DNA from 2 places in the Trichocoleus sp. DQ-A2 genome. Region 1 is predicted to be linked to the other one. Evidence: riboswitches for the same ligand, from Rfam matches in the RefSeq annotation. Region 1 holds a riboswitch; the other holds the start of a gene.

Region 1 (9,136 bases):
ATGAGGTTTTTGGTATGAAACAACCAGTCTATTTCTTAACTCTCGCTTTCTGTGTTGCCTTAACGATTTCCTCACATCAAAAAGCTGAGGCGGCTGGAACTGTCGGGAACGGAACCGCTGCAAGTTGTACTGAAGCTGCTTTAGATACTGCTTTAGTAGGCGGGGGGACTGTAACCTTTAATTGTGGTTCTAGTCCGCATACGATTGTAGTGAAAGAAAAGGTACTTTCCGCGAATACAGTAATCGACGGACGAAGTGTAGTAACTCTCAGCGGAAATGGAACTAATCGGATTTTTTCCACTGATAGCCTCGTGCAATTGACCCTAAGAAATCTCACTATTGCGAATGGCTTTAGTACCGAAAATGGGGGCGGCGTTTATAGCGGCTACAGAGGTAAGTTAGTGGTACTTAACTGTACCTTTAACAATAACAAATCCACGAAGCCTGGGGAGGCCGGAGGCGGTGCCATCTATAGTAAAAGTGAAAGTACAATTGTTGTAGATAAAAGCACTTTTACCGGAAATCAAGCTAGCCTCGGCGGAGCAATCTATGACTTGCTCAGCGACTTAACCGTAACGAATAGCACTTTCACGGGAAATACCGCTGGAATTGTGGCTCCTGGGGGGGCGGGTGGTGCCATTTATAATGATGGTGCGAATGGTAATTTAGGTAAAATTATTCTCCGGAACAACACCTTCACAAACAATATTGCCACCAATCAAGGTGGGGCTTTTTTTAATCAACTTTATAACAACAATACGACGACAATCGAAAATAACACCTTCTCTGGAAATAGCGTTACGGGCACTGGCGACAAAGGATTTGGCGGTGCTATTTTCGTGGTCGGTGGCACCACAACTGCCCCTAATTACACTGCCGGAACAAACAGCACTATTTTTATAGTGAGGAACACTACCTTCTCTGGCAACATTTCTGCGAATCAGGGCGGGGGACTGTGGACGGGAAATGACGTAAGCGCAGAAGTTTCTAATACTACTTTTTCAGGGAATCGTGCTGTGACTCCAGATGCCAAGGGGGGTCTAGGCGGCGCAATCATGAGAACCAGTGGCAAGATGACCATCAATAATGTCACGATTGCTAACAATTATGCTGGGTTTATGGGGGCTGGTATTTTTGGCAGCAGTCCAGATATAACCCTGAAAAATACAATTATCGCTAACAATAAAGCGGATAATGGCGGGAATACCTGGAATATTAAGCAGAATTGTTCTGACGAAATGACTAATGGCGGCAACAATATCCAATTTCCCGCCAAAAACCCAAACGATCCCACTGACAAAAACTGCGCGCTTGGCATCACGATTATTGAACCAATACTAGGCGCACTTTCTGCGACTGGTGGTTTGACTCAGACTCTACCCTTATTAGCAGGGAGTCCAGCGATTAATACAGGAAATAACGCGACTTGCTTGGCAACGGATCAACGAGGTGTTGCCAGACCGCAAGGTGGTGTTTGCGATATCGGAGCATTTGAAGCAAAATAATCAGATGGGTAGTTGGTAACGGGATGTAATTTACCAATTACCGATTCTTTTCAAACTATCTAGTGCCTGGAGCCAAAAACAAGAAGAAAAAGCGCTTTTGTCTTCTTGTTTTTGGCTCCTGTATTTTTATGTCTAAGCTTTGACATTTGCAGATTGTTACTGAATAGTCAGCGCAACAAGTGCAAGACTAGGAGATAGTTAAAGGTACTGCTCTTTTCTAGTCAACATCATGCTAGATACGCTGGACTTGAATCTTTGCCTCGATAAAAATATCTATGATTCTCAGATTGAGACGCTAATGCGTCAAGTGCGATCGCTCCAAAAGGCTTGCTGGGACAAAAAGCTACCCATGATTGTCGTGCTGGAAGGTTGGGCGGCAGCGGGGAAAGGTGCTTTAGTCAAGAAAATGGTCAATTACATGGACCCGCGAGGGTTTACGGTTCACCCGATTTGGCCTCCCAACCAGGAAGAGCAACAATACCCTTTTTTGTGGCGCTTCTGGCGGAGACTGCCAGTAAAGGGCAGTATTGGGATTTTTTATCACAGCTGGTACACCCATGTTTTGGAAGACCGGCTGTTTGAACGAATCGAGGACTCAAAAATCCCAAGCGTGATGGCCCAGATAAACGCCTTTGAGCGCCAACTGGTGGATGATGGAAATGCGATCGCTAAATTCTGGATTCATCTAAGCCGCAAAGAATTAAAGCACCGACTCAAAGAATATGCCAAAGATCCGTTAGACGCTTGGCGAGTGCGTCCGGAAGACTGGAAACAAGAGAAACACTACGGTAAATATGTAGATTATGCCGAAGAAATGCTCGTCCAAACCAGCACTGGCTCCGCCCCCTGGACATTAGTGGAGGGCAACTGCCAACGCTGGGCGCAGGTGAAAGTCCTCACCCAATTCGCTGCCACTCTCACAGAAGCCCTCGACCGACTTCACATTCGGACGCCTATCACCCCTGTACCCCCTCAAAAACACCTCAACCCAGCAGAGCCGGATCTCTTAGCGCAAGTCGATCTCAATCTTGCTCTCTCCAGGGATGAGTACAAAAAGCAGTTACGCGATGCCCAAGTAGAACTGCTGAAGCTTCAGATGAAGATTCACAAACATCAAGTGCCCGTCTTGGTGCTGTTTGAAGGTTGGGATGCGGCTGGGAAAGGAGGAGCCATCAAACGCTTAACCGATGTCCTCGACCCCCGCAGTTATGCCGTTCATCCCTTCGCAGCACCTACGGATGAAGAGAAAGCGCATCACTACCTCTGGCGGTTCTGGCGGTGGTTGCCAACAGCAGGGACAATTGGCATTGATGACCGCAGCTGGTACGGGCGAGTGTTAGTAGAGCGTGTTGAAGGTTTTGCCACAGAACTGGAATGGCGCAGAGCCTACCAGGAAATCAATGAGTTTGAGAGCCAACTGACGAATGCAGGCTACGTTTTGGTCAAGTTCTGGCTGCATATTAGTCCTGAAGAACAGTATCAGCGATTCATATCGCGTCAGAATGACCCCTTTAAAGAATACAAACTCACCGCCGAAGATTGGCGAAATCGGGACAATTGGGCTTTCTATGAAGTGGCAGTCAATCAAGCAATTCAGCGGACGAACACTCCTAACGCTCCCTGGACAATTGTTGCTGCGAATGATAAATACTATGCCCGTGTTAAGGTAATTCAAACCGTAACCGAGGCGATTCGGGCAAAATTGAAACGTCAATAAGAGGCAATCGGTAATCGCTGGTGAATAGTCGTTACCAATTACCCATTACCAATTACCCATTACCAATTACCTACTATGTTTTTACTACTAACGCGGGTTCTGCTGTGGCTGCTGATTGGCACCTTAGTCTATTTTTTGTTAGTGCGATGGATTCCCAAACAATATCTCGCTTGGTTGGGCGGGCTGCTGTTGTTTGTCATCATGGTGATGGCGTTTTACAACCCCAATGAAAGGTTGGTATCGAGTGCCTGGAACATTCTTTCGTTTCCGCTCAAACCGTTGGGGTTGTCGATTATGCTTTTATTGTTCGCCATTGGCGGAGTGAAAAAGAATGCGCTAACAGGCGTAGCCTGGAACCAACTTAGGATAGCCTTCTTCGTTTTGCTGTTGTCTAGTTTGCCAATCGTTGCCTACTGGCTGGCTCAGCAAGCGGAAGTGGAGGCGATTCAACTGGAGCAACGACGGCAACTGATTTGTCAAACTCAATGTCCGGCTGATATTACGCCGACCGGATCTCAAATTGTGGGGGCGATTGTGGTGCTGGGGCGAGGGACGACACAACCCAATCTTCCCTACCGGACGCAGATTCAATTAACTGATACAGGCGATCGCATTCTATACTCTGCTCAGCTGTATCAAGAACAGCTACGGAGCGGTAATGACCCCTTAGTGATTGTCAGTGCAGGACCTAGAGCGGAGCTGACAGGAAATCAAGATAGTGTTAACGAGGCTAACGATGTCGCGGCGCTACTGGTCAGGATGGGTGTACCCCGCAATCGAATTGTGATTGAACCGCGTGGGGTTGATCTCCGCACCAGTGCGGTCAGAGTTGAGGAAATCTTGAGGCAGCGCGGTATTCGATCGCGCCGGATTATTCTCGTTGCCTCCGGCTTAAATATTCGCCGTGCCAACCTTACGTTTGCCAATTTGGGCGTCACGGTCATTCCCAGAGCTACAGATTTCTTTACCTTTCAAAGTGGGGCAACGCCTGCCCGACGCATCACCGTCACGGATTTTGTTCCCACCGTGGAAGCGCTAGTCACGACAACGCGAGTGGTAGAAGAATATCTCACTTTCATCTACTACTTCTTACGCGGCTGGTTGACACCCCTCGTTTTATAGAAGCAGCACGAGCGCCAATTCGTCTACGATGGTTTGGGATTGGATGTTAGGCGAAAGCTTCTTGCAGGTTGCAAGAAAGTTTTTTGTCTGTTGCCTTTTCTCAGTTTTTAATCCTCAGTCCTCACAGAATGGCTCACTCTCGGCTGCAAAAATTGGGTGCTTATCTGCGTCCCCACTGGCGACAGGCTACCTTAGGCGTTATCGCGCTGTTTGTTGTGAATGCAGTGGGCGTTTATATCCCTTTGCTGATTCGAGATAGCGTTGACGAACTCCGCCAAGCGTTCGACTTCGCTCAAATCTGGAAGTATGTAGCGCTAATCCTGATTCTGGCTTCGGCAATGTGGGTAGTGCGGATGGCTTCGCGCATCTTGCTGTTTGGAGTCGGGCGACAAGTAGAATTTGACCTGAAACAAAAGATTTTTCAGCATCTACTCACTCTGGAACCGTCTTATTTTGCAAGCAACACTGCTGGAGATTTGATTAACCGGGCGACTAGCGATGTGGATAATATCCGGCGTCTGCTGGGATTTGCCGTGTTAAGTTTGGCGAATACAGTCTTTGCCTACGGACTGACATTGCCGGTGATGCTATCGATTAATTTGAAGCTGAGTCTGCTGGCGATCGCAGTCTATCCGTTTATGCTGATCGCTGTGCAGCTATTTAGCGATCGCCTACGGAACGAACAGCTGGTGTTGCAAGAGGAACTCTCTAGCATCAGCGAGTTGATTCAAGAGGATATGAGCGGGATTGGTCTGATTAAAATCTACGCTCAGGAGGAGAACGAACGCCGTGCCTTCTCCCGGTTAAATAATCGCCTGTTGCAAGCCAATATCCAATTAGCAAAGACCAGAAATGTCTTGTTTCCAATCATTCAAGGCATGGCTTTTATCAGCTTACTGATATTGCTATGGGTTGGAGCACGATCAATTGTGGCGGGTGCGATCACAATTGGCGATTTTCTGGCGTTGATTCTCTATACTGAACGATTAGTTTTCCCGACCGCCTTACTAGGTTTTACGATTACTGCTTACCAACGAGGTGAGGTGAGTATCGACCGCATTGAGTCGATTCTGATGGCAGAAGCCAAAATTAAAGATTCTCCGAATGCACTCGCATTACCCGTTGAAAAAGTAAGCGGTAAATTAACAGCGCGTCAACTCAGTTATACGTTTCCGGGAGCCGAAACGCCCGCGCTGAAGAATGTTAGCTTTACGATTGAACCAGGGGAAACCGTGGCGATTGTGGGACCAATTGGCTCAGGAAAATCGACACTTGCCAATGCCTTGCCGCGATTAGTGGATATTCCAAGCGATAGTTTGTTCGTAGATGGCAATGATATTACGCAGATCAAATTGCCCGATTTGCGCGGAGCGATCGCTTATGTCCCGCAAGACAGCTTTCTGTTTAGTACCACCATCAAAAACAATATTCGCTACGGCAATCCTCTGAGCGAACAGACAGAGATTATTAATGCTGCCAAGCAAGCGCAAATTCACCCGGAAATTCTCAATTTTCCCCAGCAATACGAAACCATTGTCGGAGAGCGCGGCATCACCCTCTCAGGGGGACAGCGACAGCGAACTGCTCTCGCCCGTGCTTTGCTGATGGATTCCCCGATTCTGATTTTGGATGATGCTCTCTCCAGCGTTGATAATCAAACTGCCACAGCCATTTTGAATAATCTTTCGGAAGGCATCCAGCGCAAAACGGTTATTTTTATCTCTCACCAATTGTCTGCGGCTGCAACTGCCGATCGCATTTTTGTGATGGATCGAGGTCAAATTGTGCAGTCTGGGACTCATGCCGAACTTTTGCAACAACCTGGACTTTACCGTTCGCTTTGGAACCAGCACGAGCTAAAGGAAATCCTCAGCTAATTTTAGTAGCACTCAAGTAGCGATCGCTATTTGAGTTTCTTGAGGTAATGCAATTTGATTCGTCGGGTTGGATGGTACTTCGGAAACGCTGGGTGTAAAGAACATTAAAGCCGAACCCAGCAGACAATTAACGCACATTTTTCCGATTCCTCCTCAAATAAAGCGGCTCTTGGAGTCATCTGTTTGAGTTGAGGTTCATTTTACCCATACTTTTTAAAATGCCAGCACTGAAGTGATATGATTGCCCTACTCAATCGGTTCTGGTGGGGAGCAGCCACCAGAGGTAACGGGGAAAGTTCGGTGTAAAACCGTCGCTGTCCCGCAGCTGTAATGAGATCCGTCGTTTTGGTCTCTCAGCCAGAATACCCGCCGAGAGAAATTGATTTGCGAAATCTGCGAGGTACAGAATATGTCTAAAGATAGACGCTTTGCTTTCTTAAATCTGATGCAAAGCCGAACGGTAATTGTATTTTTGGTTTTAATTAGCACTTTCCTATGTGCCCAGCGGGCGATCGCTCACCATCCAATGGGTGGCAAGACGCCGTCTAATTTCTTTGAAGGGTTCTTTTCAGGGCTAGCCCACCCCTTGATTGGACTGGATCATTTTGCGTTTGTGGTGGCGATTGGATTACTGGCGGTTGGGCAAGTGCGGGGCGCGTTCATCCCAGCCGGGTTTGTATTGGCAGCACTGGCGGGAACTGGGATTCATTTACTCAATCTAGATTTACCGGCAGCTGAGATAGCGATCGCCGGTTCCGTGATTGTCTTTGGGGCGCTGCTGCTAACGCCAAACAAACCAAACTGGATGGTTCTTATAGCGCTGGGAGCGCTTGCTGGTTTATTTCACGGCTATGCTTATGGCGAGGCAATCGTCGGTGCTGGTATGACACCGCTTGTTGCTTACCTTCTGGGTTTCACTTTCATTCAATATGGCGTTGCCTTGGTTGCCATGCTGCTTGGCAATGCAGTGAGCCGGAAATCTGCCACTCAACCTTTATCCTGGCAGCGATTTGCCGGTTTGGTTATCTGCTCGATTGGAGTGGTTTTCTTGAGTAATTCCGTCCTCGGTTAATGATAATCTCGCGCAAAGACGCAAAGTTTTTGTTAGCGTCTTTGCGTCTTTGCGCGAAATTTGAAAGGAAATTATCCTGATTGTGCAACACCAAAATTTAAGTGTGAAACGGCACGGTTACTAGCGGCAGAAACCCTAGTAGTATCCAATGCCAAAGCCATATGCTGGGTGAAGCTGACTCCTCTGATGGTGCCAGAAGCGCTTCGATTCTCTCCTCTAAACGATTTCGAGGGGTCATGGCACTGAACGCTGCACAGAAACTTTCAGACTGTACTGGCGAGACACTCACCACCAATAGCAGAGATTCTGCTAACAACAAGGGATCTACCTGTTGCGCCGCCCATCGATCCGCACGAAGTTCCCGCAATAGTAAAAGTTCTTGCCACAAAGCTTCTGTATTCGGCAACCAAGCGGTTATCTGGCGCACCCAGCCAAGCCAGAAAAACCAAAACGTATCCCGATAATAGTAATGCGCTTGTTCGTGGGCGAGAACTGCTTCTAGATGATCTCGATCGAGGGTTTCTAACAATCCCTGACTGACGACTAATTCAGGCTGCCAGAAACCAATTTGGGCGCTAAATAGAACGCTGGCATTGAGAAGGCGACCCAATTTACCTTCAAGCTCGATTTGGGGATAAGTGCGTGTCTGTTGTACCGAACGCCATCCTTCATGTGCCAGCTTTAGACATAAAATTCCGGCAACGCCTAAAAATCCCCAGGCGAAGGAGTAACTGAACCATCCGGCTTGCAGTCCTCCCATCTTTCCGTCTGCACCCATGCAAATAACTGCGATCGCTGTCACGATCAATAGCAGCGGCGGAAACAAAAATAACCCAAAGGATCGTTGCCAGCGTTGCGTCCAAGTTCCTGATGGCTCTAACCCTGTGCATCTCAGACACCACGCCAATCCTAACGCCGTCAGAATCATCGCTAGATGCATGATTTTCCCTCCTCTCTCGCTTTGCGTGCGGATTGAAGACGAAGCGCGATCGCTTCTATTTGCTCTACGCTAGCGCTATCTAGGCTATCTGCAAAGGCGGCGACGACATCCGGGTTCCCCACTGCCAAAAACTGGTGTAACTGTTCGTGAGCTTTAATGACTTGCGCTTCTTCCCGCGATACCAAAGGTTGCCAGCAAAAGCTTCGTTCTTGTTTATCGCAAGCTAGCCAACCTTTTTGGGTCAGGCGACGCAGCACCGTTGTTACTGAAGTATAAGCTAACTCCCGGTCTGGGTCAGCCAGAATGCGATCGTGTACATCCTTAACGGTGGCAGAGCCGAGTTCCCAGACGATATTTAAAATCTCCGCTTCTAAAGGGCCAAGGGAAAGTTGTTTGGGACGGTAGTTAGGTAGAGGAACCATACATCTGAACTTTGTGCCTTGTGCAATCTCTGAATAAGCTTACACTCCAGACTTGCACTCTTGTTCAAGTTTGACAGCTTGTCTTTTGACGGCAACAACGACTCAACTCAAAATAATGGGGTTGCATCCCAGTCAGAGCAAAATCTACTGACATTGAGCCTGCGTAGGCAGGCTTTGTTTGTGTAGCGACAAACTTACAGCCTGTGAGCAATTGGCTACTAAATGACGGGTGTTACGCAGTGCTTTCTCAACATCTATGTTCTCAATGTCTATGTTATGAGTCGCCTTTCCCGCAAGATTGTCATCTTCAGCATTATCTTCAGCATTGTAATGGCACTGCTGAATTCGCCGTCGATGGCTCAAGCTCAGCCATTACAAATCACGCTAACGGCGAGTACCGATACAGATCAAATGAGCGCTGAGGACTTCTTCAAGCGCGGAGTTTACGAGGTATTGAGCGGAGATTACCTTGAAGCGATCG
Region 2 (9,136 bases), on a different contig from region 1:
GAGAAGACGGCGGATGAAACGGTGCGTTTTTCAATGGTGGGGGAGTCACTCCGGTTAGCGATCGTGCTCATTTGGCCCCATCTTCCGCAAAAATAGAGTTGTCTATGTAGATGAGACAGCTCTAGCCCCACCCGCGTTCAACCTGGTACGCTCAAGGGAGGCGCTGGTGATACCGTGTATGCGATCGCTGAATAAAAATTCCCACAACCATCTCTTCATCAAGCTAATTCCCTATTTATTATTCTTGGGGATTTTGGGGATAACGCTGCTTTCTTTGCTTAGCTTAGTTGGCTGGAATATCTTTTTAGAACAGCTTTCTCACTTTAAACTGCAATATCTCATTGTAGGGTTAGTGTTATTTGCCTTACTCTTACTGACTCGCAAAAAACTCTTAATCTTGATTAGCCTATTTTGTATTTCTCTACTCTTAGCAGAGATACTCCCTTGGTATATTTCTCTATCGCCAAAACCGGGGAATAATATTGAATCTATCCGAATTTTAAGCTCAAATCTGAATACGCAAAATAAAAGCTATTCAAAAATATTATCTGTCGTTAGAAAAGAAAAACCAGAAATTACTGTCTTTTTAGAAGTTAACGACGCTTGGATAAAACAATTAGATTCTCTTCTTGATATTCTTCCCTACTCCATTAAAAAACCTAATCCTTATAATCTAGGTATCGCCGTTTATAGTAAGCAGCCTCTCACCAACGCTTCTATCAATCTTTTTGGGACAGATAAAAATAATAGTATTGTTGGCAACTTTACGATGAACGGACAATTGATTTCCCTGATTGCCACTCATCCGCTACCGCCCGTCAAACCTACCTTCTTTCATTCTCGGAATCAACAGCTAGACAAAATCAGCCAATATATACAAAAATTGAAAACCCCAGTTGTAATGGTTGGGGATTTAAATATAACTATGTGGTCTCCTTATTACAAAAGATTTATCAATAAAACTGGGCTGCATAATGCCCAGAAAGGATTTGGGATTCTACCGAGTTGGCCTATGAAAGCTTCTTATTCTCAAACTCTCCCACCTTTCTCTTTTGCTTTATCCATTCCTATCGATCATTGTTTAATCAGTCCAGAAATTAAAGTCAAGAATATTCGCACTGGGCCGAATGTTGGTTCAGACCACCGACCTTTAATTGCAGACTTGGTAATTCCAGAAAAGAAATGAACCACTCCAGGCGCAGACAACACAAAAGGTAGAAATGAGGGCAAGATAGGTAAACTGAGAGCAAAAGCAATGCAATATGTCCCCTTAGTGGTGTTCGCTCCTTAGAAATCCCTTCCCTAGCCCCTTAAAAGGGAGGAAATTTGCCCCTTTTGTTAATCAGGGTTTGGGGATCGAGCCTTAACCGAAAAAGATTGGGAAACGATCGCTAGAAAAAGGGAAAATGTTTGCCAATAGACTCGGCAGCAGATTATCCTAAAGAACGCAATTTATGAGTTTCGGGTGGTTAAGAACCATTGTTTGACAATATTAATGTTTCTACGGGTAGCAGAGGCAGTGACGGCAAAACCGCCGGTCATCAGTTTGATGGTTGGTCGCTAGAAGAGCGAAATCCCGATGTGATTAAAGCTTGGATGCCGGTATGGGAATGGTTCTACCGCCACTATTTTCGGGTTCAAACGGATGGCTGGCATCATATGCCCCCCGAAGGGAAGGTGCTGGTTGTCGGTTCCCATAATGGAGGTTTGGCTTCGCCCGATACTTCGATGTTTTTGTATGACTGGTTCCGCCGGTTTGGCTACGAACGCTTAGCTTATGGACTCATGCATCCGTCAGCTTGGAAAACTCCTATCTTCGCGGTGCCAGCTGCCCAGGTAGGGGCGCTGATCGCGCATCCGAAAGTAGCGATCGCTGCCCTCCAGAAGGGTGCATCCGTACTCGTCTATCCTGGCGGGGCTGAAGATATGTTTCGTCCTTACAACCAGCGTTATCAAATTCATCTAGCAGGGCGTAAGGGATTTATCAAACTGGCACTGCGGGAAGAAGCGCCAATTGTACCGATTATTTCTCATGGTGCCCACGAGACGCTGATTGTTCTAGCAGATTTCTACCAGCAAGTGCGACAACTGCATGAATGGGGCTTTCCCTGGAAGTTAGATGCTGAAACGGGTGTATTTCCACTTTATTTAGGGTTGCCTTGGGGAGTGGCAATTGGCCCGATCCCGAATTTTCCGCTACCAGTGCAAATTCATACCCGCGTCCTCGCCCCAATTGTGTTTGAACGCTATGGTCGTGCAGCAGCTAGCGATCGCGCTTATGTGAATGCTTGCTATGAAAAAGTTTGTACCCAGATGCAACTTGCACTAGACCGTTTAGTTCTAGAAGTTAGCGCGAGGCAATCATCCGCACCCTAAAAAGGCACAGGAACTAAACCAACTGCGAAGAAGCCAGAGAAAAGAATACAAGAGGGCGATCGCACCGGGGATCTTCCCCTCCCAACTCACTTTTTCACCTAGTAGCGGTGAATTAATGAAGGCGAAGCACGCTTGAGAGTAACGTTGCTTCGCTATCCCGCGACTAATTATCTATATTGATTCATCCTCGGTATCGTGATAGAGATGAGGACTTGAGGGTGCCAAAGCTCAAGTGAATCTAGGGAGAAGCAATCGAGATGAAAACAAAGGGGTTGAGATGAGCATAGAGAGTTATCCACCACCAGTAAACCAGCTGCTCACCTATGGCAATTGCGCCGAGATGGACTTTGACAATTGGCCTGACTATCTGGAACTCGGTATTGCCCCCACGGACATTCCTAACTTGATCCGCATGGCAACAGACAACGAGTTATACCGGGATGATGAAGACACGCTCGAATCCTGGGCACCCATTCATGCCTGGAGAGCATTGGGCCAACTCCGCGCTGAGGCTGGCATTGAGCCGCTCATGGGCTTGTTTGAGAAAGAGGAAAGCAACTATTGGGAATGGATTGCCGAAGAACTGCCATTAGTCTATAGCATGATCGGGCAAGCCGCGATTCCGGCTCTGGCGGCTTATCTAGCGGATACCTCTCAGGCGATATTCCCCCGCACAACGGCTCTTAACTGTCTGGAAGACATTGCAATCGATCATCCTGAGGCTCGTCCTGAGTGTGTTGCGATTCTCACCCATCAACTGGAATCGTTTGCAGAAAACGGCTCAGAATTGAATAGCTTTCTCATAGGTTCCCTGGTCGATCTGAAGGCGGTAGAGTCCGCGCCGCTGATAGAGCGTGTCTTTGCTGCTGATACCGTGGATCGTTTCTTGGTAGGAGACTGGGATGATGTGCAGGTGGGATTGGGCTTGAAGTCGCCTGAAGAATTACCGAAGAAAGAATTTAACCAGAGCTTTCAAAGAAAGGGGGTCAGCGATCCTGGCTTCACGGGTTCATCAATTTCTCAGGAAGCAAAAGGCTTTCGCCCTGGCAAGAGCGATCCCAAAGCCAAGTCTAAAAAAAAGATGTCCAAGGAGTCACGCAAGAAAAACCAGAAAAAGCGGAAGTAATTTAATCGGGGTTAGCGATTGTTGAGGTGCGAACTGACAAGTCAGCGCTAGGCGAACGCCTTGCTTTGAGGACACGCGCTCGCCTCTGACTCAGCTGGGGTCAACGATATATTTTTGCTCCGGTAGTACATTGTGCGATCGCACATCAGTTGCCTCTGTCCCTGATTCGGTATCAGCGATCGCCTGCACGGACTCTATAAACTGGCTATCCAGCAAAAAAACTCCTCTGGCAAAGCGGACGCTCCAATATCCCCCTGGACGCCGGTCAACAACGACCCCCTCTTCCCCAAGCTGAATCACATCAGGAGGACGCAGCATCGGCATCGGTTCCGCTGTTTTAACGTAAGGCGGCAACGTTACCACACGGACTCGCTCACCAATTACAAATTCTTTAGACATCAGTTTTTAGGTAATGAAGTAGTTGGGTGTCAGTAGTCATTAGTTCTAAGTTCTTTGCGAGTGACACCAATGACTAATAACAACTGACTAATGACTACTTATCAAATATTCAAGGCGCTTGCCAAATCTTTTGGTGATATTGCTCTACATTTCTGTATGGATCTTCAGCAGGGTGAGCATGATCGTGACCATGCCCATGCCCATGCCCATGCCCATGCCCATGCCCATGCCCATGCCCATGTCCATGATGGGAATGATCGTGGGCGGGAGTGTGCCCGTTACTGTTGCTATTGGCTGCTATCCTGAATTTGCACATTTCGCAATTCATTTGCACTTGCCCCAACTGCGTCTCAATTTCTCGTTCTCTTAATACAGACAACAACTGAGGGTGAATGCCCATTTCTGGTAGGCAAGTCATGGAAATATCCGGGTATTGCTCCTGTTGTTGCGCCGTGATGTCGAAAATCTTTTTAACTAAGACGCCGGTAAATAGGAAGTACGGTAGGACGATAATGCGTTTAGGCTCGTAGAGTCTAGCACGGCGGAACCCTTCTTCCAGACGGGGATGGGTAATGCCAATAAAGCAAGTTTCAACGGTGGCGTAGCCGCTACCTTCCCACAGAATCCGGGCAAGCTTATAAACATCGCTGTTCGCATCAGGATCGCTGGAACCCCGACCGACAAAGAGCAGAACCGTTTCTGAGCGATTGTACTGGGGTTGGTCTAATTCCGAAAGACGCGATCGCCACAAATCCAAAATCCCTGGCGTAATCCCAAAATGACGCCCATAGTAAAACTTCACCTGGGGATGTCTAACCCTTGCCCGGTCTAACTCATTCGTAACATCAAACTTATTGTGTCGAGCTGCAAATAGCAAAATCGGCAATACAGAGAGTTCCGTGTAACCCTCTTCTACACAGCGATCCACCCCCTCCTGTATCGTGGGGGTAGTGAGTTCTAGAAAACAAGGTAAAACAGGACGCGACGGGTCTAACGCTTGATACGCATCGGCAAAATCTAGAAGACTCTGCCGTCCATCCTCATCTTTGGTGCCATGACCAACCATCAACAACGGACGACGCAAAGGTAGCGGCGGCAATTGAATCGACTGGGGAGTAGGGGATTGCAGTCCCATCAGATCGGTTGAATTTATACTAGGCATCAATTTGATTGCTCCTTTCCCGTGCAAGGCAGGAAGTTAGACTGTATGAAGGTAGTACTAAGTAGGCATTCTGGCTTCCGAGAGTCATCTCGTTTACAGCTGCCGCACAGCCCCGGATTTGCACCGGCGTTTCCCCACGTTGTTACCCTTTACGTGTGCCTTGATATCTTAGCCGATCCGGTCGCAGCTCAAAATCCAGGGGGAGGGGGTATTCCCAAGACTCTCCAGATGCCAGTTTTTGATGCCCCATCAAAACTGAAGGAAAATTTTTCCAACTTTATCGAGTATCATTCGCAAGTTTGACGCTCGCTCGAGCAACTCTAGAATTGATTGACCGTTTGTGGCTTTTTTACAAAAGCGGGATGCTCCCATTTTTTGTAGCTTATAGAACCTTATCAATCCAAACCATTGCTGACTGTATAAAGCTAACCCCATACATAGAAGTCTGATAAAAAATACAAATTCTCCATTACAAAATACCGCCCTGAGTGCGACGACGTACAGCCAGTGCTAACCCGGCAAAAACTAAGGAAGTCATACTTGAAGGCTCAGGTGTAGATACGGGTGCAACGTTTAATTTTACTCGACGCCCTGTTTGCATCGAGAGTGAAATATTTGCCGAGGTTGATGAAGAATACACTTGCCATCTGTTCAACTCTCTAGGCGGCGCAGTGAATTGCACCAACATTTCCCAATTGCTGTCAAGCGAACCAATGGCTAAACCATCAGTGCAACAAGCTCCCCAACTCTGATTTGAAGTAAAGACGGTGCCAGTGGAATTTGCAGTTGCCTCACCTAAATCGTCTACAATTTTTAATTCCGCCGTATCTCCCAACAAGTTAAAGCTCATTTTAGCTGCTCCACCTGTTAGATTACCCGGCTTAGAATGAACGATGAACAGTGACAGCCCATCAATAGCATCTACAAAAAAAAGGTGAGATTGCTTAGCCGTTAAACTCAGGACTGGGTTACTAAAGGATGAATTATAACCTTTGCTATACTGGTAGTAATTGGCTGCTGTTTTATTTGTACTGAAAGCGTCAACAAACCCCAAGATATTACTATCAAAATCACCCAAACCTGGTTTAGATTCTTGCGACACCTTAAGCATCGTGGCGGCTTCGGAGCGCTGGGCAAAGAATGGAACAAACAGCGCGATCGCTACCAACATCAAAAGCTTTTTCATGACTTGTTATTTTGTAGATGCTCTGCTTACTAAAACCAGAATACGTTTATTTAAATAAAGTTAGAATAAAGTCAAATTAATAAAATTGTAAATTTAATAATTACTACATCTTTATTTCAGGAAAAATACGAATTGACTTTAAAGTAAATATTAGTTCTTCTGAAACGCTTCCTCCTAGACGGAATCACCCCATTTAATTTTTCTTGATTTTCCACAGCGAACCCTCTTCTGTTACCTTCGCCAGTACAGAAGAGGGTTTGCCAATTGATATGCTTTCTAAATGAGCTGAATTAAGGTTTATTTAGAAAACTGGAAATTTTACCTTTAATTGCTGCTGAAGTGGCACGTTAACGAAATCCTGCGGAAGAGGATGTCCCTCCTAATATCCGAGAGTATCCGCTCCCCCTAAGGAAGTTTAAAAAGCAGGGTGGTTTCATACAACCCTTAGAAAATATCGAGGCATTGCGACATTTTGTAGGGGCATGGCAATCAAAAAGCCCCTACCGCCAACCAAAATCAACGCTACATAATTTTCTTTTAATAAATGAAACCACCCTGCCTTAGAGAAGCTTAAAGAGGAAGGACCCGAACCACTCAAAGTCCCCTTTTTAAGGGGTATCATCAGTGGGTAAGCGTGTCACAATAATTTTCACACCTCCGCTAAGCTGCCTTTACCCAATTAACCTAGCCGCATGAATGATTGAATAATTGTAAAGCTTCTTCTTTTAGAATTCCTTTGGTCACTTTTATTTTCTTAAACCCTTTTCTAATAATTTCTTCACTAGATAAGTCAAGCTGGGGAACACCAGCCTCAATTAAGTCTTGAATGGAAGCTCCAAATATAATTTCAGATATCCCTGCCCATATACAAGCTGTTGTACACATTGGGCACGGTTCGCAAGTTGTGTACAAGGTATAACCTTCTAAAGAAGGATTTTTCATTTCTTTTGTTAAACAACGAATCGCGTTAAGTTCTGCATGGGCGGTTGGGTCATTATCCGTTTCGACAGTATTGTGCGCTTTAATAATTACTTGATTGTCTTTAACAATTACTGCACCGTAAGGAGCATCTCCTAGCTTTGCTTCTTCCAGGGCTATCTTCATAAACTTTTCTATTTTCATCCAACTCCTGCGACAAAAAAATCTTTCTGGATAAGACTTATCTTATCCTATTTTAAGGTAAGGCTATAAATTATCATCCTTAAATCAACTGAATAAAATGCTAAAAAACAATTGCTTAATTTTTGAACATTAGCAATCTATATCAACCACAGGAAAGTATTCCGTCCATCAGAATATGTTCGACTTCCTTCAAGAAAGCCTGCAACAACGCCGCGCTTAGTTGTTGCGGGTCAGTACGAGTAATTCGCGATACCAAAATTTTATCGAGCAGTTTCGTGACCCTAGTATAAGCTTGAACGGCTAGAGCTAGCATCACGCTCCTACAACTCTTTAATTAATCGGGAATTATTTTGATTTCCTTCCCCGTGATGTTACCCTAAGCGACAAGATGAACGTCTTCGTTCGATAGAGTGATGCCTATCACCCTGTTATTTATTAATGTCTTGCTTCTGGAAACTCTACTATGCGCTTGACTTCGCTCGATGTGTTTCGAGGTATTGCCATTGCGGGAATGATTTTAGTTAATCAGGCGGGAGTTGCCGACCAAGTTTATCCTTTCCTGGAACACGCAGAATGGCACGGCTGCACCTTGGCAGACTTGGTATTTCCCTTCTTTCTATTTATTGTCGGCGGGGCAATGACCTTTTCCCTTTCCAAATACGCGGAAGGGAACCGCCCTACTGCCGATGTTTATAGACAAATTTTACGCCGAGCGGCGATTCTTTTTATTCTTGGTTTGCTGCTGAACGGCTTCTGGAATTATGACTTCAGCTCCATCCGCATCATGGGCGTCTTGCAGCGGATTAGCCTTGCCTACCTGGTGGCTGCTCTGATAGTTCTTAACGTGCCACGCAAAGGACAGTGGGTACTCGCAGCACTGCTACTCATTGGGTACTGGATGGCGATGTCTTTGATCCCGGTTCCCGATTATGGAGCTGGTGTCTTAACGAGGGAAGGGAATTTTGGCGCTTATATTGACCGCCTGATTATTGGCACAGCGCATCTGTATAAGGGAGATAATTTCAACTCAATGGGAGATCCTGAAGGTCTTTTCAGCACTCTTCCAGCAGTTGTCACCGTCCTCACCGGCTACTTTACGGTTGACTGGATACGCACCCAACCAGTACAGTCACGCACCAGTATCGGCTTGGTCTTGTTTGGCATTGCTTGCCTAGTCGCTGGATGGGCGTGGGGGTTAACGTTTCCCATCAACAAGAAACTGTGGACGAGTTCTTTTGTGCTTTTCACAACTGGTTGGGCGTTGCTGTTGCTGGCAGCTTGTTATGAATTGATGGAAGTGCGGAAGTTCCGTCGATGGGGAAAGCCGTTTGAAGTTATGGGGTTAAACGCTATCTTCGCGTTCGTCGCCTCAGTTGTGCTGATTAAAATCCTAGCTAAAACCCACGTCGGAACCGGCGAAACCGCCCCAACTACTTATAACTGGATCTATGAGAATGCCTTTGTGTCTTGGGCGGGAGCGATGAACGCCTCTTTATTGTTCGCCATCATGACATTGTTGTTCTGGTGGGCGATTCTGTACGCAATGTATCGCCAAAAGTGGTTTTTGAAAATCTGAGACAGCACTTCCTCATGACTCCAGAAATGACCGGGATCACTTAGTTTTTAAGGTGTTGTCACAATTTTTTCTAGCTTGCATCACTGGGGATGGTTCGGAAAAAGCTGAGAGTAGAGATATCAAATTCTTGATCTGACCATGACAGCTGAGTTTTTTCCGACCCAAGTGACTATCGAGGATCTAGTTGCT

What was found. Region 1 has a riboswitch for cobalamin ahead of NC997_RS07970 (HupE/UreJ family protein). Riboswitches for the same ligand answer to the same signal wherever they lie in the genome.
Region 2: linked by a shared signal. The riboswitch ahead of NC997_RS20815 (sirohydrochlorin chelatase) and the one ahead of NC997_RS07970 (HupE/UreJ family protein) in region 1 are both predicted to bind cobalamin.

The regions. Positions count from the first base shown of each region.
Region 1 covers NZ_JAMPKD010000006.1:218,913-228,048, forward strand. The annotation lists gene NC997_RS07945 (choice-of-anchor Q domain-containing protein) at 15-1,505, shown strand; gene pap (polyphosphate:AMP phosphotransferase) at 1,735-3,222, shown strand; gene NC997_RS07955 (YdcF family protein) at 3,298-4,344, shown strand; gene NC997_RS07960 (ABC transporter ATP-binding protein) at 4,473-6,221, shown strand; gene NC997_RS07965 (hypothetical protein) at 6,234-6,359, opposite strand; cobalamin riboswitch at 6,460-6,610, shown strand; gene NC997_RS07970 (HupE/UreJ family protein) at 6,631-7,293, shown strand; gene NC997_RS07975 (M56 family metallopeptidase) at 7,391-8,233, opposite strand; gene NC997_RS07980 (BlaI/MecI/CopY family transcriptional regulator) at 8,224-8,655, opposite strand; gene NC997_RS07985 (tetratricopeptide repeat protein) at 8,878-9,136, shown strand, end outside.
Region 2 covers NZ_JAMPKD010000023.1:35,490-44,625, reverse strand. The annotation lists gene NC997_RS20840 (pentapeptide repeat-containing protein) at 1-96, shown strand, start outside; gene NC997_RS20835 (endonuclease/exonuclease/phosphatase family protein) at 254-1,186, shown strand; gene NC997_RS20830 (lysophospholipid acyltransferase family protein) at 1,492-2,376, shown strand; gene NC997_RS20825 (hypothetical protein) at 2,654-3,502, shown strand; gene sipA (regulatory protein SipA) at 3,593-3,901, opposite strand; gene NC997_RS20815 (sirohydrochlorin chelatase) at 4,011-5,063, opposite strand; cobalamin riboswitch at 5,106-5,241, opposite strand; gene NC997_RS20810 (hypothetical protein) at 5,533-6,249, opposite strand; gene NC997_RS20805 (nucleoside deaminase) at 6,934-7,371, opposite strand; gene NC997_RS20800 (hypothetical protein) at 7,514-7,687, opposite strand; gene NC997_RS20795 (acyltransferase family protein) at 7,835-8,947, shown strand; gene NC997_RS20790 (hypothetical protein) at 9,086-9,136, shown strand, end outside.